DNA from 3 places in the Streptomyces sp. NPDC005266 genome. Region 3 is predicted to be linked to each of the others. Evidence: riboswitches for the same ligand, from Rfam matches in the RefSeq annotation. Region 3 holds a riboswitch; each other region holds the start of a gene.

What was found. Region 3 has a riboswitch for cyclic di-AMP ahead of ABZU99_RS29035 (transglycosylase family protein). Riboswitches for the same ligand answer to the same signal wherever they lie in the genome.
Region 1: it holds a riboswitch for cyclic di-AMP, as region 3 does, so the genes downstream of both, ABZU99_RS16330 (NlpC/P60 family protein) here and ABZU99_RS29035 (transglycosylase family protein) in region 3, are expected to answer to the same signal.
Region 2: it holds a riboswitch for cyclic di-AMP, as region 3 does, so the genes downstream of both, ABZU99_RS33105 (M23 family metallopeptidase) here and ABZU99_RS29035 (transglycosylase family protein) in region 3, are expected to answer to the same signal.

What each region holds. Positions count from the first base shown of each region.
Region 1 covers NZ_JBEXHC010000007.1:157,179-159,370, forward strand. The annotation lists gene pcrA (DNA helicase PcrA) at 1-52, opposite strand, end outside; cyclic di-AMP (ydaO/yuaA leader) riboswitch at 638-798, shown strand; gene ABZU99_RS16330 (NlpC/P60 family protein) at 806-1,975, shown strand; gene ABZU99_RS16335 (L,D-transpeptidase) at 2,130-2,192, opposite strand, start outside.
Region 2 covers NZ_JBEXHC010000030.1:69,738-71,929, forward strand. The annotation lists gene ABZU99_RS33095 (PP2C family protein-serine/threonine phosphatase) at 1-830, shown strand, start outside; gene ABZU99_RS33100 (hypothetical protein) at 984-1,106, opposite strand; cyclic di-AMP (ydaO/yuaA leader) riboswitch at 1,099-1,234, shown strand; gene ABZU99_RS33105 (M23 family metallopeptidase) at 1,246-2,192, shown strand, end outside.
Region 3 covers NZ_JBEXHC010000022.1:40,298-42,489, reverse strand. The annotation lists gene eno (phosphopyruvate hydratase) at 1-206, opposite strand, end outside; gene ABZU99_RS29035 (transglycosylase family protein) at 444-1,154, opposite strand; cyclic di-AMP (ydaO/yuaA leader) riboswitch at 1,162-1,330, opposite strand; gene ABZU99_RS29030 (transglycosylase family protein) at 1,585-2,192, opposite strand, start outside.

The sequences.
Region 1 (2,192 bases), on a different contig from region 3:
CGTCGGAGTGCCCGAGGTCCGCCAGGAAGCTGTCGTCAAAGAGGCTGCTCATCGCTCACCGAGTCTAAGCGGCGCCACCGACACGTAGGCGCGGATAGGGCGACCCGGGGGTGCGTTGTCGGGTGCCACGGTGCGTCGTCGGGTGCCGGGGTGCGGTGTCGGGTGCCAGGGTGCGTCGTCGGGCGCCGGGGGTGCGGTGCCGGGTGCCAGGGTGCGTCGTCGGGCGCCGGGGGGGCGGTGTCGGGTGCCAGGGTGCGTCGTCGGGCGCCGGGGGCGGGGCCTCCGGGGCGGGGGGCCTGGACCGATATATTTAGGCGCCGGAAGCCGGAAGCGTGGGGTGGGCCGGAGATCGGCGCCACAAATACACGTAGGCGTCCAGGCCCCCCGCCCCTGCACCCCCGCCCCCTCCCGAGCGCTGGCGGCTGCCGCTTTGGTGGTCCGGTCGGGCGCCGGGGAGGGGGCGCACCCTCAGCGGCCTCTGGCCGGTGGGCGGTCCAGACGGCGGGGACGGGACCCGCACAGGGCCGTCTCGAGGGGTGTTTCGGGTAAAACGACCATCAGCCTTCACAGAAGCACCACTAGTTCGTTACCGTCCTGCGTCAGGCAGCCCGACACCCGTCGGCGACCGCGTCGGCACGGGCGGCCTCCGCCGAGTCCGGAACGTCGCGACACCGTGGCAGCCGGAGCCGGGGACCCACAACGCAAGACCGGGGTGAATCGGCCGCGTGGGCCGTAGGGCAGCCTTCCGAACCGCCCGAACCCGACAGCTAACCCGGTAGGCGGTCCACGGAAGGAGTCGCCACCCTTGGCGTCGCACCGCAAGCCGCGGACCCGAATACCGGCCTCGCTCTCCGGTCCTGGCCGCCGTACCGCTGTCGGGGTCACCACCGCCGCCCTGGCTTCCGTCACGCTCCTGTCCCAGACGGCGAACGCCGCGCCCGGCGATCACAAACCGGCCGCCACCCAGTCGATCGAGAAGGTCAAAGAGAGGGTCGACACCCTCTACCACCAGGCGGAAACCGCCACCCAGCGCTACAACGCCGCCAAGGAGCGCACCGACCAGCAGCGCGTCAAGGTGGACCGGCTGCTGGACAAGGTCGCGCAGCGGACCGAGAAGCTGAACGAGGCGCGGCGCACGCTCGGCAATTACGCCGCCGCCCAGTACCGCGACGGTGGCATGGCCACCAGCGCCGCGGCCCTGCTGTTCTCCAACGATCCGCAGGACATGTTCGACCAGTCCCACCTCATGGACCGGATGAGCGGCAAGCAGAAGCAGGCCGTCGACGACTTCGAGACGCAGCGGACGAAGGCCGCCGAGGAGCGCGGTAAGGCCACCGAGAGCCTGGCCTCGCTGACCGCGTCGCAGAAGGAGCTGAAGACCCAGAAGAAGTCCGTCCAGGACAAGCTGGCCGAGGCCCGCCGACTGCTGGCGAATCTGACGGCCAAGGAGAAGGCCCGGCTGGCGGAGATCGAGAGGAAGAAGGAGGCGGAGGACCGGCGCAAGGCGGCGGAGCTGGCCCAGAAGCAGCGCCAGGCGGCGGCCGAGCGCAAGCAGCAGCAGGAGCGCAACGACAGCTCCGGCTCCGGTTCGACGGCCCCCTCCGCACCGTCCGTCCCCTCCAACAGCTCGAAGGCGGCCCAGGCGGTCGCCTTCGCGAAGGCGCAGGTCGGCAAGCCGTACGTCTGGGGCGCGACCGGCCCCAACTCCTTCGACTGCTCAGGGCTGACCCAGGCCGCCTGGAAGACCGCCGGGGTGTCGCTGCCGCGCACGACCTGGGACCAGGTGAAGGCCGGCACGCGCGTCTCCACGTCCGACCTCCAGCCGGGCGATCTCGTCTTCTTCTATGACGACATCAGCCATGTCGGGCTCTATATAGGCAACGGGATGATGATCCACGCGCCGAAGCCCGGGGACGTGGTGAAGAAGGCCCCGATCACCGAGATGCCGATCTATGGGAGCGTACGGCCCGCCTGAGCGGATGCGGTGAAGTTCGCCGCTGGTCCCTCGCCGTTCGGCCTGGCCGAGGGCTTGGACGCCGAGAAGGATCAGCACTTGACTTCGCCGTAACGCTTAGTGCGGACCGTAGTGCGGTGCGGCTGCCCGGCGCCGGGCAGCCGCACCATCAGGCTCACGTGCCCGGCTTGCGCCCGTACACGTACACATCGTCGCCGTTCTTCAGCAGGCTCCAGTA
Region 2 (2,192 bases), on a different contig from region 3:
CGCGCGGGGTCGCGGAGGCGGCTCAGCGCGCCGTCCTGCCCGTGCCGCCCGCCCGCCTGGCCGGTCTGGACATCGCGGCGCGCTATGTGGCGGCGGAGAGGTTCGCCGCGATCGGCGGTGACCTGTACGCGGTCCAGGACACCCCGCACGGCGTCCGGCTGGTCGTCGGGGACGTACGCGGCAAGGGACTGCAGGCCGTGGAGATCGTCGCGATCCTCATCGGCGCCTTCCGGGAGGCGGCGGAGCAGGAGTCGACGCTGGAGGGGCTGGCGGGCCGGCTGGAGCGGGCGTTGCAGCGCGAGGGCGCCCGGCGGGCCGATATGGAGGTCTCGGAGGGGTTCACGACGGCCGTTCTCGCCGAGCTCCCGCGCGCCGACACGACCCTGCGCGTGATCACCCGAGGCCATCCGGCGCCCCTGCTGCTGCGGGGGGACGGCGAGGTGCGCGCGCTGGAGCCGGAGGCCTTCGCGCTGCCGCTGGGGATGGGGGAACTGAGCGGCTTGCCCGACCGGGTGACGGAGCTGCCGTTCGCCGAGGGCGAGACGCTGCTGCTGTTCACGGACGGGGTGTCGGAGGCCCGCGACTCGCACGGCGAGTTCTACGACCCCGTGGAGCGGCTGCGCGGCCATGCCTTCGCGGGGCCGGGGGAGCTGCTGGACGTGCTGGTGGCCGATGTCGAACGGCATACGGGTGGCGGCACTTCGGACGACATGGCGTTGCTGGCGGTCCGCCGCGTACCGGCCCGGACGAACGGGGGCGCGGGCAGCGGGAACGGGAGCGGGCTGGTGAGCGGCAGTGGGCCGGCGAACGTGAGCGACCACCGTCCGTAGTCGGAGGAGATCCCTCCGCGTAACGATTGACACACGATCAGCCGAACAAGGTTTTGCCAGCCCTTTTCGGGGGTGCTGACTCGCCCCGATATGTCCATCTTTGGTTCCTAAGTTCACGCCAAAGCTGCGCAGATTCTTCAGAAGAGCTTGGAATCACATGGCGCCAACCATTAACGTTCGATAACGCAGCGCGGTCGTCACAACCGTCGTCAGGGCGGTACCGTGCGCCGTCGCCGAATCCCGTACGCACTGCGGCAGCACCACCAGCAGCAGCACAGCACCACACTGCACCAAGGGAACCGGGGAACCACCACCTTGGGGTGAATCGGGTCGAACCTGACCCGTAGGAGACCTTCCTGCTCCGAACCCGTCAGCTAACCCGGTAGGCGAGAGGGAAGGAAAGGAGTGCGCCCCCGTGGCGTCCAACAGATCTGCTCTGGACGAGGCTCCGTACCGCTCATTCGGAGGCGGCCTCGGGACCGCCACCGCCTACGGCCCCGGCTTTGACGCCGGCGCCGGGACGGGCGCTGGGGACGGCCGCTTCGCCGCCGAGGGGATCGCCGACCGGAACGCCGATGGGGGCGCGTCCGAGGGCTCGGATCCCGGCCTCGACCCCGAGCCCTGGGAAGAGTGGAACCCCACCGAGGACTCCATCGCTCCCCTCCGCGGCCGGCACCGCGTCGTCAAGCAGCGGGGCGGTTCCATGGCGCGCAGCAGCGCCGTCCTCGGGGTCGGCGTCATCGCGGCGGTCGGCGCCGGCGGCATGGCGAGCGCCAAGGACCGTCCGGCGGCACCCATCGCCATGCCCGATCTCTCGCACGTCGCCGACCAGGTCGAGGCCCGGCTCCCCGCCGCCAAGGACCTGCCCGGCATCGGCTCGTTCCTCTCCGGCGACGAGGGCTCCTCCTCCGAGCCCGCGGCCCCCCTCTCCCAGGCCGGACTGACCGCCCAGGACGAGAAGAGCGGCACCACCGACGCCGGCGAGGCCCTGCGCGCCCGCATCCTGCAGCAGGCCGAGAGCCAGCAGAACGCCGCCGACGAGGACCAGCGCATCGCCGCGGCCAAGGCCGCCGCCGACAAGGCCGCCGACGCCGCGGCACAGCGCAAGGCCGACGCCGCCGCGGCGAAGAAGGCCGCCGAGCAGAAGGCCAAGGAGGCCGCCGCCAAGAAGGCCGAGGCCGAGCGCCGCGCCAAGCTCGCCGCCGCCTACACCCTCCCCGTCACCTCGTACACCCTGACCGCCGGCTTCGGCCAGGCCGGCGACCTGTGGTCCGCCGACCACACCGGCCTGGACTTCGCCGCCCCGACCGGCACCCCGGCCAAGGCGGTCCACCGCGGCACCATCACCCAGGCGGGCTGGGC
Region 3 (2,192 bases):
AGGACGGCCTTCTCCACGCCCTTGCCGGCGTAGCGGCTCTTGTCGCCGTCACGGAGTTCGAGGGCCTCGAAGGCGCCGGTGGAGGCACCGGACGGAACGGCGGCACGGCCGGTGCTGCCGTCGTCGAGGCCGACCTCGACCTCGACCGTGGGGTTGCCTCGCGAGTCGAGGATCTCGCGAGCTACGACGACGTCGATGGACGGCACGAGGTTCTCCTTCGTATGTGTCTGCGGTAGCAGCACGAGCCTAACGGGCCGGGAGGGCTGCACCCCCCGTTAGCCCGCCCCGCGAGACAGGACGTGGCACAAAAACCCGGATTGGCCGCGGATATCCAGATTTCCGGGTGACTGACAAGCCCCGGCCGGACACACCGAGGGGGCGGCGCGCCCGGCCGGGGCTGGATTCTCGGAGGCCGGGCCCGAGCGGAGGCCGGCCGAGGTGGGTCAGCTCAGGTGGAGCTGCTGGCCCGGGTAGATCAGGTCGGCCTGCTCGACGATGTCCTTGTTCAGCGTGAAGAGCTTCTTCCAGCCGCCCTTGACCCGGTGCTCCTTGGCGATCTTGGCAAGGGTGTCGCCGGACTCGACCTTGTACTCGCCGTCACCCTTCTTGACCGGGCCGCGGGTCTGCGAGCGCCCGGCGTGCTCGGGCTCGCTGCGGGTCTCGGCCTTCGGCTGGGCGGGCTGGGCCGCCGGGGCCGACTGCGAGGGCTGGGGGGAGGACTGGGTGGAGGCGTCGGACTGCGCCTGCGAGCCCGAGGAGGAGCCGGAGGAGCCCGAGGGGGCGCCACCGGAGGTCAGGCCCTTACCGCAGACCGGCCAGGCGCCCTTGCCCTGGCTGGAGAGCACCTTCTCGGCGATCTGGATCTGCTGGTCCTTGCTGGCCTTGTCCGCGGTGGGGGCGAACGCGGTACCGCCGTAGGCGGCCCAGGTGGAGCTCGAGAACTGCAGACCGCCGTAGTAGCCGTTGCCGGTGTTGATCGACCAGTTGCCGCCGGCCTCGCACTGGGCGACCTGGTCCCACTGGGACGTGGTGGCGGCGGAGGCGGAGGTGGCGCCGAGGAGCGGCGCGGCCACGGCCGCGCCGGCGATGCCGGTGAGCGCGGCGATACGGGTGACCTTGGACGGGCGGCGGTGCTTGCCGTTGGACTTGAGCATCGTTGGTTCGTTTCCTCACCGACGCCTACGAGGTGAGCTGTCGGGTTCGGGCGTGAGTTGCCCGGCCGGATACGGCACGCCGCATCCGGCTTCACCCCTAGCCGTCGAGCCCGCTTCCACAGGCTTTTCGGCACCTACCTTGGGTCCCCCGCTCCTGCCTTCGGCGCTGACGCGTCGGTACCGGTCGACCGCCGGCAGGATTCGGCGTGACGATCGACGGTGCCCGCGGTAGCGAGCGGAAAGACGTTAAACACACCTGTGGGGAAGGTTCAAACACCTTCATCTCGTCGCAGGATGGTGTTCCCGATCTCACTTGTCGCACATCCCCGCAGGTAGGACCGGGTGCGGAGGGATCGGACAGGGGGAACACGCCGGACGATGTGACGAGAGGTATATCTCACCGGTTCCAGATCGGGCAATTCCCCCCGAATTACCGCCCCTTGGCGGATAGGTCAAGGCGCTGACCAGGGAGGATGAGGTCCGGGTCGGACCCGATGACCTGCTCGTTGGTGTCGTAGAGCCCATGCCACCCATCGGCCAACTCGCCCCGTTGGGCAATCGCTGACAGATTGTCACCCGGTCGGACGGTGTAGTCGTCACCCGTAGAGCCCTGGGCACGGTCCGCGTCGCCGCGGGAGGCATGCTTCCCGGAGGGCCGGGCATCCGCCGTCGAACCGTCGCCCGCGCGCTCTCCCGCGCCTTCTTCACCCCGATGGCGGCCGCTGGGCGCGGGATCGGCGGACGAGTCCGGCGCGTCCGGGGAGGCGGAGGGGTCCGGCGAGGACGTGGAGTCGTCCAGTCCGTCGGGGGACTGGGAGGTACGGGGCGCGTCCGGCTTCTCGGCACTCGGGGACGCATCCGGCGTACGGGGCGTATCGGATGATCCGGAGTCACCGGACGCGTCGGACGGCAGCACACCGTCCAGCAGCCCCCGGCCCTCCTCCGTGTCGCCGCGCTGGGCCGAACCCGGCCGGTCCGGGGTGGCCGTGGAGCCAGGGTCCACATCGGGGGCGCCGCTGCCGTCGGAGAGCCCGGCGT